Sagittula sp. P11: one gene and its partners. The protein of the gene in region 1 interacts with the protein of each later gene in a pairwise test. Links are inferred from orthologs where the notes say so. Each region holds a gene or a part of one and is shown on either strand. Other genes may lie near its edges. The genes, in order: groL, aceE, CDO87_RS00850 and CDO87_RS10190.

Region 1 (4,444 bases):
TTGCGGCAAGCGCCTCGATCCGCGTCGGCCGGTACGAAAAAGGCGCACCGTCGCGTAAGGAAAGGCAAACGGGGCTTCACCCATGGCCCCCGATTTCCTATCAAGCGGGACCCAGGCGGACGGAACCCAGACGATGACCCTACTCTTTGTATACGGCACCTTGACCACGACCGCGGACCATCCGATGGGCGCGCTCTTGCGGCGGCACGCGTCCTCTGTCGGCGAGGGCACGATCCGCGCGCGGCTCTACCTGATCGACGACCCGGACGATCCCGGCCAGAACGCCTATCCCGGCGCCCTGCCCTCTCCGGATCCGGACGACCGGGTGCATGGCGAATTGCACCACATCCACAACCCGGAGGCGGTCTTCGGCCCGCTGGACGATTTCGAGGGCTGCTCTCCCGACTGGCCCGAGCCGCATGAATACGTACGCCGAACCATCGAGGTCATCCTGCACGATGGCACGCGCCACGACGCCGAGTGCTACCTCTACACCTGGGACGTCAGCACGGCCCGCCCTATCCCCGAAGGCCGCTTTTCGGACGTGGCGCCGGACGTGCGCTGACCCTCAGACCACGGCTGAGATCAGCGAGAGCACGGCAACCTCTGCGTTCACGCCGCGCGCCGTCATCCAGATGTCCAGCCGGGCCTGCTCCTCCGTGGACAGCTGCAGGAGGATGGGACGGCTGTTGCCGGGGGTGACATCGACCTCCCAGCCCGCCTCTCCGTCCAGCGCGCGGCGCAAGGCCTGTCGCGCGAGATAAGCGAGGGGGAGGAACTGCGCGGAGGTGGACACCAGACGCTTTCGGAGTTCGTCCGGAAGACGCAGCTCCATCGCTTTCCTGCTATCCCGACGACTCATGAACGCGTCCCATTCCGTGCTGCAGCAGGATAGCCAGAGGGCGCCGGTTTCGCGAGGGGAATTCCCCTCAGGTTTGTGCGTCAGGCATATCCGAAATGCCGGGCAACGCAGGGGAGCGCCCCGAACCATCTTCGGTAGGGCACTGGAGCAAGGGCCACGCGCATTCCCTAATGCGCCCGGGAAAAAGAAAAGGGCCGGTGAAACACCGGCCCTTCCCTGAATTCATCTGCAGCGGGCAGATTACATCATGCCGCCCATGCCGCCCATGTCGGGCATGCCTGCGCCGGCGCCTGCGCCTTCTTTCTGCGGCTTGTCGGCCACCATCGCTTCGGTGGTGATCAGCAGGCCTGCGATCGAAGATGCGTCTTCCAGCGCGGTGCGGACGACTTTCGCCGGGTCGATGACGCCGAACTTGAACATGTCGCCGTACTCGTCGGTCTGCGCGTTGTAGCCGAACTTCAGGTCGGTCGATTCACGGACCTTGCCAGCCACCACGGAGCCGTCGACACCCGCGTTCTGCGCGATCTGACGCAGCGGCGCTTCCAGTGCGATGCGCACGATGGAGATGCCGCGGTTCTGGTCGGCGTTCTGACCTTCCAGACCGTCCAGCGCCTTCGCACCCTGCACCAGCGCCACGCCGCCACCGACGACAACGCCTTCCTGCACGGCTGCGCGGGTCGCGTTCAGAGCGTCGTCCACGCGGTCCTTGCGCTCTTTCACTTCGACTTCGGTCATGCCGCCGACGCGGATGACAGCCACACCGCCTGCCAGCTTGGCAACGCGTTCCTGCAGCTTTTCACGGTCGTAGTCGGAGGTGGTCTCTTCGATCTGCGTACGGATCTGGGAAACGCGTGCCTCGATCTCGGACTTCTGGCCAGCGCCGTCGACGATGGTGGTCTCGTCCTTGGTGATGGAGACCTTCTTGGCGTTGCCAAGCATGTCCATGGTCACCGACTCGAGCTTCATGCCGAGGTCTTCGGAGATCACCTGGCCGCCGGTCAGGATCGCGATGTCCTGCAGCATGGCCTTGCGACGGTCGCCGAAGCCCGGTGCCTTCACGGCTGCGATCTTCAGGCCGCCACGCAGCTTGTTGACCACGAGGGTCGCCAGCGCTTCGCCTTCCACGTCTTCCGCGATGATCAGCAGCGGCTTCTGCGACTGGATCACCTGCTCGAGCAGCGGAACCATCGGCTGGAGCGAGGAGAGCTTCTTCTCGTGCAGCAGGATCATGCAGTCTTCGAGTTCTGCGATCATCTTGTCTGCGTTGGTCACGAAGTAGGGGCTCAGGTAGCCGCGGTCGAACTGCATGCCTTCGACGACATCGGTCTCGGTCTCGAGGCCCTTGTTCTCTTCGACGGTGATGACACCCTCGTTGCCGACCTTCTGCATCGCGTCGGCGATCTGACGGCCGATCTCGGCCTCGCCGTTCGCGGAGATGGTGCCGACCTGTGCGACCTCGTCGGAGTTCTCGACGGTGCGGGCCGCGTTCTTGATGTGCTCGACGACCTTGGCGGTTGCCATGTCGATGCCGCGCTTCAGGTCCATCGGGTTCATGCCGGCTGCAACGGCCTTCATGCCTTCCTTGACGATGGCCTGGGCCAGAACGGTCGCGGTGGTGGTGCCGTCACCGGCTTCGTCGTTGGTGCGGGAAGCAACTTCCTTCACCATCTGCGCGCCCATGTTCTCGAACTTGTCTTCCAGTTCGATTTCCTTGGCCACGGACACACCGTCCTTGGTGATGCGCGGCGCGCCGAAGGATTTGTCCAGAACCACGTTCCGGCCTTTCGGGCCAAGCGTCACCTTCACGGCGTCGGCGAGGATGTTCACACCCTTCAGCATCTTGCTGCGGGCGTCGGTGTTGAATTTCACGTCTTTTGCGGACATTCGAAAGTCTCCTGTTTCAGAAGTTGTCGTTGGAAATCAGAACCGGCGTTCAGGCTGCCTTGGCAGCCGCGTCATCGGTGATGATGCCCAGGATGTCGCTTTCCTTCATGATCAGCAGCTCTTCGCCGCCGACGTTGACTTCGGTGCCCGACCACTTGCCGAAGAGGACCTTGTCACCCTCTTTGACGGCCATATCGATCAGCTCGCCGCTGTCCTTGCGTGCACCTTCGCCACACGCGACAACCACGCCCTCTGCCGGCTTTTCCTTGGCGCTATCGGGGATGATCAGGCCACCAGCAGTCTTTTCGTCCGATTCTACGCGACGAACCAGCACGCGGTCATGAAGCGGTTTGAATGCCATCTTCGAGTCTCCTAGCTCAAAGTTACAACCTTGGCCCCTCGTCTTCGAGCGGGCCGTTAGCACTCAAGTGGAGAGAGTGCTAACGGCGCTGAGGTAAGGAACCTGCCGAGTCGTGTCAACATGAGGTGAAGAGATTTTTTGTGCGATTTCCGGGCGGGCGGGCCTGTGGCATCGCATTCAGGGGACATATGCAGAACCGCCCGCCGAACCAAGCCCGTGCGGCGGAAGACCGCGCAGATCAAGGGCGCCGGATGTCCGCCGGGATCGGGAAGACCGCGTCATAGGCCCAGTTGTAGGCGACCGTGAAGCCGAAGTAGAAAGCGGTCAGACCGATGTCCATCAGCAGCGCCTCTCCAAGGGAAACGCCGAGATAGAGCGCCATGAACGGGACAAGCAGGCACGTCAGCCCGACCTCGAAGGCCACCGCATGAAGGATCCGCATGGGCACGGTCTTGCGCAGCGGGCGCCCTGTCCGCACCAGCATGTGGTCGAACCCGAGGTTGAATAGATACGTCCAGCCCATCGCGATGAGGCTGCTGATCACGGCAACCACCCCGAAATGCCCGACCGGCACGGCGAACACCGCGCCGCCCAGCGGGGCGACGATCATCAGGGCGGTGATCTCGAACAGGACCGCGTGGCGGATGCGGTCGCGGGTCGTCCTCATGGGGTTGGGCTTCCGGCGAGGCTTCGGGGTGCAGCAGAGCTACCGGACCGAGCGGCGGAGGCAAGGCCGGATCGCCCCCCGGAACGTCAGCCGCGCGTCACGTTCACGGTCTGCTCGATCAGTTCTGCCGGGGCCTGCGACCCGAGGAACGCGATGTCGTAGGCGTCCCGACCCACGGCCACTACGGCCAGGGCATCCGCCGTGCACATGCCCGTCGGATCGACAAGGTGCCACGCCCCGTCCAGCCAGACCTGCCCCACCGCGTGGAAGTCCTGCGGGGTGACGTCGGGGCCATAGACGGCCACGCAGCGCGCCGGGATCTCGGCGGCGCGGACCATGGTGCAGAACAGGTGCGCATAGTCGCGGCACACCCCCTGCCGTCCGGCGAAGGTTTCCAGCACGTTGGTGTCCGCGTCGGAACTGCCGGGCACGTAATCCAGCTCGTCCTCGATCCAGTCGCGGATCGCCGCGACCTTTGCACCGCCTTCCAGATGGCCGAACCGCTTGCCGACGAAAGCGGTGAACTTGTCGGACTGGCAATAGCGGGAGGGCCGCAGGTAGGGCGCGGGCTCTGCCGGGATCTCGGGAAGCGGGGCGGCCTTGAGGGTCTGGAGCGCGGGCGCGGGACGCGTGATCTCCAGCGTCGCCTTGTAGTCGAGCTTCAGGTCCT
Region 2 (4,791 bases), 580 kb from region 1 along the record:
ATGTCGCCGGACTTCAGCTCCCCCTTGCGGGCCTTGGAGCTGAGCTCCATCAGGTCCTTGGATATCTCCACCAGGCCCTTGCGGTCGGCGTCCTTGATGACCGGCACCATCAGGCCGTTCGGCGTGTCCGCCGCGAAGCCGATGTTGTAGAAGTCCTTCTTGATCAGCTTGTCGCCGTCCGGGTGGATCGACGAGTTCACTTCCCAGTGCTCCTTCAGCGCCGAGACCGAGGCCTTGATCACGAAGGACAGCAGCGTGACGCGATAGCCGTCTTCCTTGGCCATCGTGTCCATTTCCTTGCGGTACTTGTCCAGCTCGGTGATGTCGGCTTCGTCGTTGTGGGTGACATGCGGGATGTTCAGCCACGAGCGGTGCAGCGCGGGGCCGGAGATCTTCTTGATCCGCGGCATTTCCACGTCCTCAACAGGCCCGAACTTCGAGAAGTCGACCTTCGGGATCGGCGGAATGCCCATGCCACCGGACGCCGCGGGTGCACCCGCAGCCGGAGCAGCCTGGCCCTTCAGCGCCTTTTCCACGTCCTCGCGCAGGATGCGGCCCTTGCGGCCCGACCCGTTCACATGGGCGAGGTCGACCTCGACCCGGCGGGCGAATGCCCGGACGGACGGCGAGGCGTGGACCTTGTTGAACCCCTTGTCGGTCACGGCAGAGGGCGCCGGGGCGGCCTGCTGTCCGGCAGAGGACTCCTTCGGCGCGTCCTTGGATTCGCTCTTGGAGGTGTCCTTCGACTCTTCCTTGGGCGCCTCGGACTTCTCTTCCTTGGCGGCGCCCGCGTCGTCGCCTTCCAGCAGGATGATGACGGTGCCTTCGGACACCTTGTCGCCTTCGGAGACCAGGATCTCCTTCACCTTGCCCGCGGCGGACGACGGCACTTCCATCGTCGCCTTGTCGGATTCCAGTTCGATCAGCGCGTCCTCTTCCGCGACGGTGTCGCCGACGCTCACAAGGATGCTGACCACCGGGACATCGGTGAAATCGCCGATGTCCGGCACTTTAACTTCGGTTGCCATTCGTATTCCCTCCTCGTGCCGTCAAACCAAACGCGGGTTCGGCTTGCCGCCGTCGATGTCGTATTTCTTCATGGCCGCCTCGAGATCCTTGTCCGAGACGACGCCTTCGCGCCAAAGGTCCACCATCGCCGCGGCGGCGATGTGGTTGGCGTCCACCTCGAAGAACTTGCGCAGGTTCACCCGGCTGTCCGAGCGGCCGAAGCCGTCGGTGCCCAGCACGGTGAAGCGCTGCTTGACCGCACCGCGCACCTGTTCGGCGTAGTTCTTCATGTAGTCGGTCGCCACCACGATCGGGCCCTGCACGTTGGTCAGGGTCTGGGTGATGTAGGGCACCCGCTCTTCCGCGAACGGGTTGAGACGGTTGTGCCGCTCGCAGTCCTGGTAGTCGCGGGCGAGTTCGTTGAACGAGGTCGCCGACCAGATGTCGGAAGTGACGGCAAAGTCCTCCTCCAGCATCTTCGCTGCCTTGATCGCCTGCACGAGGATCGTGCCGGAGCCCATCAGGTTGACGTGCTTCTTGGCGGGCTTGTCGGCCTTCTTCATCCGGTAGAGGCCCTTGATGATGCCCTCTTCGGCGCCCATCGGCATTTCCGGGTGATGGTAGTTCTCGTTCATCAGGGTCAGGTAGAAGTAGACGTCCTCCTGGTCCACGAACATCCGCTGCAGGCCGTTCTGCACGATCACCGCCACCTCGTAGGAGAAGGTCGGGTCGTAGCTGATGCAGTTCGGGATGGTCCCGGCAAGGATGTGGCTGTGGCCGTCCTCGTGCTGCAGGCCCTCGCCGTTCAGCGTGGTCCGCCCGGCGGTGCCACCCAGCATGAAGCCGCGCGCACGGCTGTCACCGGCGGCCCAGGCGAGATCGCCGATCCGCTGGAAGCCGAACATCGAGTAGTAGATGTAGAACGGGATCATCGGGACGCCGTGGTTGGAATACGACGTTGCCGCCGCGATCCAGTCCGCCATGGCACCGGCCTCGTTGATGCCTTCCTGCAGCACCTGGCCGTCCTTCGATTCCTTGTAGTAGGACATCTGTTCACGGTCTTCGGGGGTATAAAGCTGCCCCTTCGGATTGTAGATGCCCACCGACCGGAACAGCCCTTCCATCCCGAAGGTGCGGCTTTCGTCCGGCACGATCGGCACGACCTGCTTGCCCACCTTCTTGTCCCGCAGGAGCGTGGTCAGGATGCGGACAAAGGCCATCGTGGTCGAGAACTCGCGGTCGCCGGAATCCTGCAGCTCCTTCTTGAAAGCGTCGAGTTGCGGGATCTCCAGCTTCGGCGCGTCGGTGAACCGCTTGGGGAAGGCCCCGCCCAGTTCCTTGCGCTTCTCGGCAAGGTAGGCCTTCTGCGCGTTGTTCAGCGTCACGAAGGGCGCGTCGCCCTTTTCCAGTTCCTCGTCGGTCACCGGGATGCGGAAGCGGTCGCGCATCGCCTTGAGCTGGTCCACCTGCATCTTCTTCTGCTGGTGGGTGGTGTTCTGGCCCTCGCCGGCGGTGCCCATGCCGTAGCCCTTGACGGTCTTCACCAGCAGGACGGTCGGCTGACCTTCGGACTTCGTGGCGCGCAGGAAGGCGTTGTAGACCTTCTTCGGATCGTGGCCGCCGCGGCGCAGCGCCCAGATCTGGTCGTCGGTCCAGTCCTTCACCAGTTCGGCGGTCTCCGGGTACTTGCCAAAGAAATGCTTGCGGATGTAGGCGCCGTCCTTCGACTTGAAGGTCTGGTAGTCGCCGTCGATGGTCTCGTCCATCAGCTGGCGCAGCTTGCCGGAGGTGTCCTGTTCCAGAAGCTCGTCCCAGCCCCGGCCCCAGAGCAGCTTGATGACATCCCAGCCGGAGCCGCGGAAGTTGCCCTCGAGCTCCTGCACGATCTTGGAGTTGCCGCGCACCGGACCGTCGAGGCGCTGCAGGTTGCAGTTCACCACGAAGATCAGGTTGTCGAGCCCTTCGCGGGCGGCCAGGTGGATGGCGCCCAGCGATTCCGGCTCGTCCATCTCGCCGTCGCCGAGGAAGGCCCAGACCTTGCGGTCGCCCATGTCGATGTGGCCGCGGTTGTGCATGTATTTCATGAACCGTGCCTGGTAGATCGCCATCAGCGGGCCGAGGCCCATGCTGACCGTCGGGAACTGCCAGTAGTCGGGCATCAGCCAGGGGTGCGGGTAGGAGGAAAGACCCTCGCCGCCGACTTCGGAACGGAACAGCTTCAGCTGCTCCTCGCTGATCCGGCCCTCCATGAAGGAGCGCGCGTAGATGCCGGGGATCACGTGGCCCTGGAAGAACACCAGATCGCCGCCGTGGATCGCGCTCTTGGAGCGCCAGAAGTGGTTGAGGCCCACGTCATAGAGCGCGGCAGAGGACGCGAACGATGCGATGTGGCCGCCGTATTCGGAGGATTCCTTGTTCCGCTTCACCACCGTCGCCATGGCGTTCCAGCGGTTGATGGTGCGGATGCGCCATTCCATCTCCGCATCGCCGGGCATGTCGACCTCGTCGTCCGGCGAAATGGTGTTCTGGTAAGGGGTCGTCGCAGAAAAGGGCAGCCTTGCCCCGGCTGCCCTTGCGCGCTGAACCGCCTTGTCCAACAGGAAATGCGCACGGTCCGCACCGTCGCGCTCGATCACATCCTCGATGGCTTCCTGCCATTCCTGGGATTCGACCGGATCAAGATCCTGGGGAGCGTCTTTCATGTATTCTCCTCCTGCCACCGATGCCGCAGTGCGGCATTGGTTTAGCTCTAAACAATTCCACAGCCTTGCCGAAGCAAACTGCCCATTGGGGAGAAGCCTAGCACAATCCTCCCATGGTTAAAGTGGGGTCTATCAGGGGGCGTGACGGAGCGGCAGATTACCCGCCGCATAACGTCCATGCGCGGGGCGCATAACTTGGGACGCGGAGCGCATAGCTAATAGTTCAGTGTTAAACTACTTCTGCGGAACCGGCTGCGCGGTCCGGTCGGTCAGCACCAAAGGCTCTTCGGACAGTTCCTCGAAATCGAAATTATCCAGTCTTCTCGCCCGCTTACCGGCCTTGTCGGCGCTGATGCGAATGTCTTCGATGTCCTTCGCGGCCATCCCGAAATGCCGGTCGAGGTTGCCGACACGGATGCCCAGACGCTCCAGATCGCCGGACAGCGCGTGCAATTCCTTCCGGATCGCCCCCGCCTGCGCCCGCATCCGCGCATCCTTGAGAATCGCCCGCATCGTGTTCAGCGTCGCCATGCAGGTGGTCGGCGAAACGATCCAGACGCGGGCGGTGAACCCCTCCCGCACCAGCTCCGGGAAATTGGCGTGCAATTCCGCGTAGATCGCCTCGGACGGCAGGAACATCAGCGCGCCATCCGCCGTCTCGCCCTCGATCAGGTAGCGGTCGGAAATGTCGCGGATGTGCTTGCGGACAGACATCCGGAAGGCCTGCGCGGCGCGGGTCACCTGCTCGGGCGTTTCGGCGCGGCGCATCGCCTCGTAGCCCTCCAGCGGGAACTTCGCGTCCACCACGATCGGCCCCGGCGGGTTCGGCAGGTGGATCAGGCAATCCGCCCGCCGCCCGTTCGAAAGCGTGGCCTGCAGCGTGTAGCTGTCCGAGGGCAGCGCCTTCGACACGATATCGGTCAACTGGATCTCGCCGAAGGCGCCGCGCGTCTGCTTGTTCGACAGGATGTCCTGCAACGACAGCACGTCGCCCGAAAGACGCGTGATGTTGGCCTGCGCCTTGTCGATGACCTGCAACCGCTCCTGCAATTCGCCAAGCGAGCGGGCCGTGCGCCGGGCA
Region 3 (4,511 bases), 2.3 Mb from region 1 along the record:
GCGAAGGTTGGTCTCCGTGGCGAGCCGGACGGGCGCCTCGGCAAGGTTGAGGCGCTGCGCACGCAGCCTGACCTGGGCCGAGGCTTCCTCGCCCGAAATGTAGATGACCTTCAGCCCGGCGTTGGCAAAGGCCGCGGCGGCCTGCAGCAGGAGGGTCGATTTCCCGATCCCCGGATCGCCCCCCACCAGCACGGCAGAGGCGGGCACGAGGCCGCCGCCCAGCACACGGTCAAGCTCGTCGAGCTTGCAGGCGGTGCGCGGCGGCGGTGCTTCCTTGCTGGACAGATCGGAGAGCTGGACGGCACGCCCGCGCGACTGGCCAAGGGTCTTCCCGGCGGGGCCCTGCGACAGCGGCTTTTCTTCCTGGATGCAGTTCCACTCGCCGCAGGCCTCGCATCGGCCTGCCCACTTGGTCGTGACGTTGCCGCAGGACTGGCAGACGAATCGGCTGACGGCCTTTGCCATGAATAACCTCCGCTGGGATCGGAAGCGCGTATGTAACGGGGATCGCGGCGGAAGGGAACGGTTTCGCCTCGCTGGCGGGGGGCGCCCTGCGCCGCCCGAGTACAGTAGGCCCAGGATGAAGGACGGAGGTCCTTGTACTCGCCCTGGCTGAGTACCTCCGGGGGAAGCCGGCCAATGGTCTGCGCGGGTCGGGCCGCGTCAGGGGGCCTAAGCCCCTTGGGTGCGACGAGCCTCGAGCGCGCCCAGCACGATGGAGCCGAGGATCAGTGCGGTGAAGAAGTAGAGACCCCAGGCGGTTTCCACCCTCCCGACGCCCAGGCCCTTGGCGAGGGTGACGTAGAGCGCGATCAGGAAGATGTCGGCCATGGCGAACTTGCCGAGCAGGTTGAGCGCCGGCAGGGCGCGCCGGTCGAGTACGTCGAACTGAAGGAGTGCGAGACCGAGCGTCTTCAGCATCGGCGCGACAAGAGCGAACAGGGTCACGACAAGCGCAAGGAAGATGTCGGTCTGCCAGAGCGACCTCAGGCCGGAAATCACCGAGATCTCGGACATGCCGAAGAGCGGCAGCAGCCCGGCGCGCAGGAGCGGGGCGAACCACGAGAGCGGGTAGAGAACGAGGAAGGCGAGGTTCACGTAGCGCATGGGTGTGTATGGCGGGGCTCTGCGCCGCCTGCCTTCGGTCAGTTTGGTCAGGAGACCCACCACCACACCACAAGCAGGCCGGCCAGCATCAGCAGGTGCAGCACGTCGATGATCCGCCAGCGGGCGCGGGGGGTGATGGAGCAGATCAGGAAGATCGCGGAGGGAACGAGCAGGGGCGCCATTCCGCCGCCGCCCGCCATCATCTGCGCGGCTGTGACGTAAAGCGGGCCCTCGTTCAGGCCGAGCGCGGGCGCGAAGACCGTGGCGATGCCGCCGAGGCAGAGCACCAGTGTCATGAGCGCGGGCCAGCGGGCAAGGCCGCGCCCGGCGATCACGCGGATCAGCGCCAGGAGGGCGAGGACCTCGAGATAGATGAACTTGTTGAAGAACAGGAACCCGAGCAGCACCGGGTCGGGCTGGAGGAGGCTGTTCATGAGGTCTCCCGGGCGGTGGTGGCGGTCGGCCTGCATTGACACCATGGGCCGAAGAAAATCAATCCGTTCCGTGGTGTCACGCGGGTCCCCGCGTGTGTCAGCGCACCGCCGCGATCGGCCCGGTGGCGCGGCCGTGGATGAACTGGTCCACATGGGCGTCGCCGGAGCGGTCGAGCTCGGTCACCGGTCCGGTCCAGCGGATGGTGCCGCCATGGAGCATGGCGACATTGTCGGCAATCGCCCGGACGGAGGTCATGTCGTGGGTGATCGTCATGGCGGTTGCGCCCATCTCGGTCACGATCTCGCGGATCAGGTCGTTGATAACCCCGGCCATGATCGGGTCGAGCCCTGTGGTCGGTTCGTCGAAGAAGATGATCTCGGGCTCTGCGGCGATGGCGCGCGCGAGACCCACGCGTTTCTGCATGCCGCCCGACAGTTCGGCCGGGAAACGGTCGGCCACATCGGGCGTCAGGCCGACGCGGCGCAGTTTCTCGATGGCGATCTCGCGGGCCTCGGCCTTTGGCCGGGCGAGGCTGCCGCGGAGCAGGCGGAAGGCGACGTTCTGCCAGACGGTGAGTGAATCGAAGAGCGCGCCGCCCTGGAACAGCATGCCGAAGCGGGCGAGGAAGGCGTCGCGGTCCTGCGTCGTCACGTCCTGCCCGTCGAGCGTGATCGTGCCTGCATCGGGCGTGACGAGGCCCAGGATACATTTCAGCAACACCGACTTGCCGGTGCCGGAGCCGCCGATGATCACCATGGAGGTGCCCTGCGCGATCTCAAGGTCGACGCCCTGCAGGACATGGTTCTGGCCGAAGGACTTGGTGACGCCGTTGAGAGCGATCATCGTATGCCCCCGTGCGTTGCGGGACCGTCAGCCGTCGGAGTGAGTATTTCGAAAGCGGAGAAACGGCAGGACGCGCCCGGCATGGCGGGGTGGGTCTCTGGAGTGGAGGCGGGCGCGAGGGTCATAGCGAGAAGAAGGCGCCGGTCAGCAGGAAGTTGGCGGCGAGGATCAGGACGGCGGCGGCCTCCACGCTGCCCTTGGTGGCGCGGCCCACGCCCTGTGCGCCGCGGCCCGACATCATGCCGAAGTAGCAGCCCATGAGCGCCGCGATGCCGCCGAAGGCGCAGCCCTTGACGAGGCTCGAGACCACGTCCAGCGGTTCGAGGAAATCCACGGTGTTCTTCAGGTAGGCGGCGGCGTTGAATCCGAGGCTGCCGGTGGCCACCGCGTAGCCGCCGAAGATGCCGATCACGTCGCCGATGCCTACGAGGGCGGGCACCACCAGCAGTGCGGCGAGCAAGCGCGGCGCCACGAGGTATTTCATCGGGTTGGTGGAGAGGGTCGTGAGCGCGTCGATCTGTTCGGTCACCTTCATGGTGGCGATCTCGGCTGCGATGGAGGAGGTCACGCGGGCGGCGATCATCAGGCCTACCAGCACCGGCCCCAGTTCGCGCACCATGCCGATGGCGACGATCTGCGGCACCACGGCCTCGGCGTTGAAGCGGGCGCCGCCGGAATAGATCTGCAGGGCGAGTGCGGCGCCGGTGAAGACGGCGGTGAGACCCACGACCGGCAGCGACAGCCAGCCCACGTTCATCAGCGCGGCGCCGAATTCGCCCGCGTAGAAGGGGGGGCGGACGGTGTGGCTGAGCGCAGTGAGGCCGAAGCGCGTGACCCGGCCGATGGCGGCCAGCCAATGCAGCAGGGCGCGGCCCAGCCAGCCGAGGGGGGCCAGCAGCGTCATGCGCCGGTATAGCTGCGGTCGTAGCGCGCGCCGAAGGAGGTGAGCACCTCGTAGCCGATGGTGCCGGCCCAGTCCGCGAGGGTGTCGATCCCCTGGTGCAGGCCGATGAGTTCGACATGGTCCGGCACTTCGCCGAGGCCGGTCACGTCGACGGCGATCAGGTCCATGGAGATGCGGCCGAGGATCTTGCAGCGCGTCTCGCCGGCCCAGACGTGGGCGGCGGGTCCCATGGCGCGGTGGATGCCGTCGGCATAGCCGCCGGCGATGGTCGCGACGCGGGTCGGCGCGGCGGCGGTCCAGGAGTTGCCGTAGCCGACGGTTTCGCCGGGCAACACGTCGCGCGTCTGGATCACCGGGATCTCGAGGCTGACGACCGGCTGCGCGTCGACGAAGGGCAGGCCGCCGTAGAGGCCCACTCCAGGGCGCGTCATGTCGAAGTGGTAGTCCGGCCCCAGCAGGATGCCGCCCGTCGCCGCGAAGGAGCGCGGCGCGTCGATGCCGTCGGTCATTTCGCGGAAGGCTGCCAGCTGGCGGGCATTCATCGGGTGATCGGGCTCGTCGGCGCAGGCGAGGTGGCTCATCACCAGCCGCGGGTGCTGGGCGAGGGCGATATCGCGCAGGGCGGACCACTCCGCCGGTTCCATCCCGAGGCGGTTCATGCCGCTGTCGAGCTGGATGCCGAAGGGATGGGCGGGCAGCCCTTCGACGTGCATCAGCATCTGGTCGATGGAGTTGATCATCGGCACGAGGTCGGCATCGCGGATCATGTCGCGGTCGCCGGGCATGTGGCCGGAGAACACGCAGATCTCGGGGCCGGGGCCGAGGATGCGGCGCAGCCGTGCGCCTTCCTCGGCGACGGCCACGAAGAAGGTCCGCGCCCCGGCGGCGGCCAGAACGGGCACGCATTTCTCGGCACCGAGGCCATAGGCGTCCGCCTTGACGACGGCGCCCGTCTCGCCCTCCGACAGGGCGGCGAGGGCGGTCCAGTTGGCGCGCAGGGCGCCCAGGTCGATTGTCAGCTTCGCCATGGCCATGTTGCCTGTCTTTGGCAGGTTGGATGTTGGGGTCAAGGGGGAAATGCGGCTTCATGCGCCGGACGGGCGGGGATATGCTTGGCCGGAAAGGGGTTCGAGGCAGGGCACATGAAGGACACGCTGCGGCTGGAGGCCGAACTGTTCAGGCTGGCACTGGGGGAGGTCACGCGGCTCGTGCCCCCGGCGGG
Region 4 (4,412 bases), 380 kb from region 1 along the record:
CGAGGCCAGCGCCGCGGCCCAGCGGGTCTGGTCGATTTCCCGAACGACATGGCTGTTGAAGTCGCAGTAAGGGCATTTGGCCTCGCAAAACGGCCAATGCACGTAAAGCCCAAAGCCCCCCTGCTGCCAGTTCTCAGGCAAAGCAGCCGTCAACGAACTTGCGGAACGCATCGGCGCGGTGGCTGATCTTGTTCTTTTCCCAGCGATCCATCTCTCCGAAGGTCACGTCGTACCCTTCGGGCTGGAAGATCGGATCGTACCCATGTCCCTGCTCCCCGCGCATCGGCCAGACCACGCGGCCTTCCATCTTGCCGGGGAACACTTCGTCCTGACCGTCCGGCCAGGCCAGCACCAGCGTGCAGCAGAACCGCGCGGTCCAGGGCTCCGGCGCACCGGACTGCACCAGCAGGTCGTGCGATTTCGTCATGGCCATCACGAAGTCACGACCAGACTCTGTTTCTGCCCAATCCGCGGTGTAGACCCCCGGCGCCTTGTCGAGCGCGTCGATCTCGATCCCGGAATCGTCGGACAGTGCGGGCAGGCCGGTGGCCTTGGCCGCGGCATGCGCCTTGATCCGCGCATTCTCGACAAAGGTCGTGCCGTCTTCGACCGGCTCCGGCAGACCCATGCCCGCGGCGCCAACAACCTCGACCCCGAACGGCTTCAGCAGATCGGCGATCTCTTCCAGCTTGCCCTTGTTGTGGGTGGCGACAAGGATCCTGTCGCCCTCGAACTTGCGTGTCATTTCACCGCCGCCCGCTGTGCCGCGACCAGCTCGGCCACGCCCTTTTCGGCCAGGTCCATCAGCTGCGTCATCTGGGTGCGGGAAAAGACGGACCCTTCCGCGCTCATCTGCACTTCGATCAGCGCGTTGTCGCCCCGCAGGATGAAGTTGCCGTCAACGCCGGCCTCGCTGTCCTCAGGGTAATCGAGGTCAAGAACCGCCTGCCCCGCGTAGATCCCGCAACTCACCGCCGCGACCTCCGAGATCAGCGGATCGGTGACGATGTCGCCGGCCTTCATCAGCTTGTTTACCGCCAGCCGCAAAGCCACCCAGCCGCCGGTGATCGCGGCGCAGCGCGTGCCGCCGTCCGCCTGGATCACGTCGCAGTCCACGGTGATCTGACGTTCGCCCAGGGCGTTGCGGTCGACACCCGCGCGCAGGGCGCGGCCGATCAGGCGCTGGATTTCCACCGTACGCCCGCCCTGCTTGCCCATCGCCGCTTCGCGTCGCATCCGGGAAGAGGTCGACCGCGGCAGCATGCCGTATTCCGCCGTCACCCAGCCCTGCCCGCTGCCCTTCACGAAAGGCGGCACCCGCTCTTCCAAAGATGCGGTGCACAGGACATGCGTGTCCCCCATCTTGATGAGGCAAGATCCCTCTGCGTGCTTCGTTACCCCGGTTTCGATTGAAACCGGGCGCATCTCGCTTAAGTCTCGTCCCGACGGTCGCATGATCTGTCCTTTCGTGTTTGTCACGGGATAGACAGGGCGCACCCGTAAGCGCAACCCCGATTGACGCGCGTCCGGCATGCACTTTAATGACGGGCGAAGGGATAAGAATGGCCGAGGCAAACGAAATTCTCTCCGAGCTGAACGACAGATCCCGCGAAGTCTTTCGCCGGGTGGTCGAAGGCTACCTGGAAAGCGGCGAACCGGTGGGCTCCCGCAGCCTGACGCGGATGCTGTCGGAGCGCATCTCGGCGGCGACCATCCGCAACGTGATGCAGGACCTCGAGTTCCTCGGCCTCCTCGACAGCCCGCATGTCTCGGCAGGCCGCGTGCCCACGCAACTCGGTCTGCGGATGTTCGTCGACGGCCTGCTTGAAGTCCGCGACCTCGACAACAGCGACCGCGAAAAGCTCGATGCCACTGTCGGACGCAGCGGCGATGTCGGCGGCCTTCTGGACGAGATCGGTTCCGCCCTCTCCGGCGTGACGCGCGGCGCCTCCCTCGTGCTGACCCCGAAACACGAAGCGCCGCTGAAGCACATCGACTTCGTCTCGCTCGCGCAAGACCGCGCGCTGGTGGTCATCGTCTTCGCCGACGGCCACGTGGAGAACCGCGTCTTCACGCCGCCGCCGGGCCTGACCCCTTCGGCGATGCGCGAGGCGGCGAACTTCATCAACGCCCTGGCAGAGGGACGCACCCTCTCCGATCTCCGCAAGGTCATGCAGGCCGAGGTAAAGGCCCGCCGTCAGGAAATCGACACGCTTGCCGCCGACCTCATAGACGCGGGCATCGCCGTCTGGGATGGCGAGGGCCGCAGCTCCGAACGGCTGATCGTGCGGGGCCGCGCGAATCTTCTCGATGAGTCGGCCGAGGAAGAGCTGGACCGAATCCGCAGCCTGTTCGACGACCTCGAACGCAAAAGAGACATCGCAGAGTTCCTCGAATTGACCGAAGACGGCGAAGGGGTGCGCATTTTTATCGGCTCGGAGAACAAACTTTTCTCACTTTCGGGTTCCTCTCTGGTGGTCTCTCCATATATGAACGCAGACCGAAAGATCATCGGTGCAGTGGGGGTCATCGGACCCACCCGTCTGAACTACGGACGCATCGTCCCGATCGTGGATTATACAGCGCAACTGGTCGGCAAGCTGATCACCGACCGGAGCCAGAGGTGAAGAATGGCAGATCCGAAAGAAGAGCAATTCCTCGACGATGTCGAAAGCGCCGAAGCCGAAACCTATGCCGGTGCCGAGGAAGAGATTGATGACGAGGCCGCGGAAGTGGACGCTCTCCGCGCCGAACGCGACGACTACAAGGACCGCTTCATGCGGGCGTTGGCCGATGCGGAGAACGCGCGCAAGCGTGCCGCCAAGGACCGGCAGGAAGCACAGGCCTACGGCGGTTCCCGCATCGCGCGCGACCTGCTGCCGGTCTACGACAACCTGAACCGCGCCCTTCTTGCGGCGAAGGAAGACGGCTCCAACGCGTCGACGGCACTTGTGGAAGGCGTCGAACTGACGCTGAAAGAGCTGATGAACGTCTTCGACCGCCACGGCATGACCCGCGTGTCGCCGGAAATCGGTGAGCGGTTCGATCCCAAACTGCACGAAGCGATGTTCGAGGCTCCGGTGCCGGGCACCACGTCGGGCGAGATCATCCAGGTCTCTGCCGAAGGCTTCATGCTGCACGACCGTCTGCTGCGCCCCGCGCAGGTCGGCGTCAGCTCCACCCCGGCAAGCTGAACGAGTAACCAAAAGGAAGGTGGATCAGTGACCCACCTTCACCCCTTTACGAGCGCCTTGAGGTCGTAGAGCACTTGCAGGGCTTCTCGCGGCGACATCTCATCCGGGATGATCGCCGCAAGTTGCTCCTCGACCGCCGAGGGTGTTTCCCGTGAAACAGCGGGTGCCGGTGCCTTCGCCGCGGCAGAGAACAGCGGCAGGTCGTCGATCAGCGCCTTGGGCGAGGCGCGTTCCCGCTCCCCCTTCTCCAGCGCTTCCAGCACGTCCCGGGCCCTTGTGATGACCGCCTTGGGCAGTCCGGCCAGTTGCGCCACCTGCACACCGTAGGACCGGTCGGCTGCACCGTCATGCACCTCGTGCAGGAAGATGACATCGCCCTCCCACTCCTTCACCGCCACGGTGGCGTTCTTCACGCCCGGCAGCTTTCCGGCCAGAACGGTCAGTTCGTGGTAGTGCGTGGCAAACAGCCCGCGCACGCGGTTGACCTCATGCAGATGCTCCAGCGTCGCCCAGGCGATGCTCAGCCCGTCATAAGTGGCCGTGCCGCGTCCGATCTCATCGAGGATCACCAGCGCCCGGTCGTCCGCCTGGTTCAGGATCGCGGCGGTTTCCACCATCTCGACCATGAAGGTCGACCGCCCGCGCGCCAGATCGTCAGAGGCTCCGACCCGGCTGAAGATCTGGCTGACCACCCCGATGTGAGCCGAACGCGCCGGAACATAGGACCCGATCTGCGCCAGCAGCGCGATCAGCGCGTTCTGCCTGAGATAGGTCGACTTACCGGCCATGTTCGGACCGGTCAGCAGCCGGACCGAAGCGGCATCCCCCTCGGCGCTCAGCGCGCAGTCGTTGGCGATGAACGGCTCACCGGCCTTCTGCAGCGCCGCCTCCACGACCGGATGCCGTCCCGCTTCGATATCGAAGGCGCGACTGTCGTCGACCTTCGGCAGGCACCAGTCCCGTTGCCGCGCCAGTTCCGCAAGCCCCAGCGCAAGATCGAACTCGGCCAGCGAAAACGCCAGCTCGGACAACACCCCTGCCCGATCCAGAATCTCGCGTCTCAAGGCGTCATAGAGCCGCTTTTCGATCTCCGACGCCTCCGCCCCGGCGTTCAGGATGCGCGTTTCCAGCTCTGACAGTTCAGTGGTGGTAAAGCGCACCTGGTTGGCGGTTGTCTGACGATGGATGAACCGGTCGCTGCGGGCGTGCATCTTGTCG

Evidence for each region.
Region 2: the proteins of groL (region 1) and aceE interact in binary tests that used the Escherichia coli proteins (3 or more experiments, as listed by UniProt). The link is inferred for Sagittula sp. P11 from one-to-one orthologs.
Region 3: the proteins of groL (region 1) and CDO87_RS00850 interact in binary tests that used the Escherichia coli proteins (3 or more experiments, as listed by UniProt). The link is inferred for Sagittula sp. P11 from one-to-one orthologs.
Region 4: the proteins of groL (region 1) and CDO87_RS10190 interact in binary tests that used the Escherichia coli proteins (3 or more experiments, as listed by UniProt). The link is inferred for Sagittula sp. P11 from one-to-one orthologs.

The regions. Positions count from the first base shown.
Region 1 is NZ_CP021913.1:2,462,727-2,467,170, reverse strand. What follows is about bases 425-3,282. They hold groL (chaperonin GroEL), read right to left. Parts: upstream 2,747-3,282; coding sequence 1,103-2,746; downstream 425-1,102. Other genes in these bases: CDO87_RS11865 (co-chaperone GroES), read right to left, coding at 2,796-3,107; CDO87_RS11875 (hypothetical protein), read right to left, coding at 569-835; CDO87_RS11880 (gamma-glutamylcyclotransferase), read left to right, coding at 425-565. Also shown: more of CDO87_RS11880, read left to right, coding at 134-424; CDO87_RS11860 (PACE efflux transporter), read right to left, coding at 3,346-3,774; CDO87_RS11855 (transglutaminase family protein), read right to left, coding at 3,861-4,444.
Region 2 is NZ_CP021913.1:1,887,381-1,892,171, forward strand. Bases 850-4,054 are described here. They hold aceE (pyruvate dehydrogenase (acetyl-transferring), homodimeric type), read right to left. Parts: upstream 3,711-4,054; coding sequence 1,050-3,710; downstream 850-1,049. Other genes in these bases: aceF (dihydrolipoyllysine-residue acetyltransferase), read right to left, coding at 850-1,028; CDO87_RS09250 (DNA recombination protein RmuC), read right to left, coding at 3,945-4,054. Also shown: more of aceF, read right to left, coding at 1-849; more of CDO87_RS09250, read right to left, coding at 4,055-4,791. UniProt on the Escherichia coli protein: Component of the pyruvate dehydrogenase (PDH) complex, that catalyzes the overall conversion of pyruvate to acetyl-CoA and CO(2).
Region 3 is NZ_CP021913.1:173,089-177,599, reverse strand. What follows is about bases 513-3,437. They hold CDO87_RS00850 (ABC transporter ATP-binding protein), read right to left. Parts: upstream 2,386-3,437; coding sequence 1,639-2,385; downstream 513-1,638. Other genes in these bases: alr (alanine racemase), read right to left, coding at 3,286-3,437; CDO87_RS00845 (ABC transporter permease), read right to left, coding at 2,507-3,289; CDO87_RS00855 (hypothetical protein), read right to left, coding at 1,155-1,541; CDO87_RS00860 (paraquat-inducible protein A), read right to left, coding at 673-1,107. Also shown: DNA repair protein RadA, read right to left, coding at 1-465; more of alr, read right to left, coding at 3,438-4,323; CDO87_RS00835 (adenosylcobinamide-GDP ribazoletransferase), read left to right, coding at 4,432-4,511. UniProt on the Escherichia coli protein: Part of the ABC transporter complex MlaFEDB, which is involved in a phospholipid transport pathway that maintains lipid asymmetry in the outer membrane by retrograde trafficking of phospholipids from the outer membrane to the inner membrane.
Region 4 is NZ_CP021913.1:2,085,727-2,090,138, reverse strand. Bases 1,587-4,412 are described here. They hold CDO87_RS10190 (nucleotide exchange factor GrpE), read left to right. Parts: upstream 1,587-2,630; coding sequence 2,631-3,194; downstream 3,195-4,412. Other genes in these bases: mutS (DNA mismatch repair protein MutS), read right to left, coding at 3,233-4,412; hrcA (heat-inducible transcriptional repressor HrcA), read left to right, coding at 1,587-2,627. In the rest of the region: radical SAM family heme chaperone HemW, read right to left, coding at 1-171; rdgB (RdgB/HAM1 family non-canonical purine NTP pyrophosphatase), read right to left, coding at 134-745; rph (ribonuclease PH), read right to left, coding at 742-1,455; more of hrcA, read left to right, coding at 1,563-1,586. UniProt on the Escherichia coli protein: Participates actively in the response to hyperosmotic and heat shock by preventing the aggregation of stress-denatured proteins, in association with DnaK and GrpE. It is the nucleotide exchange factor for DnaK and may function as a thermosensor.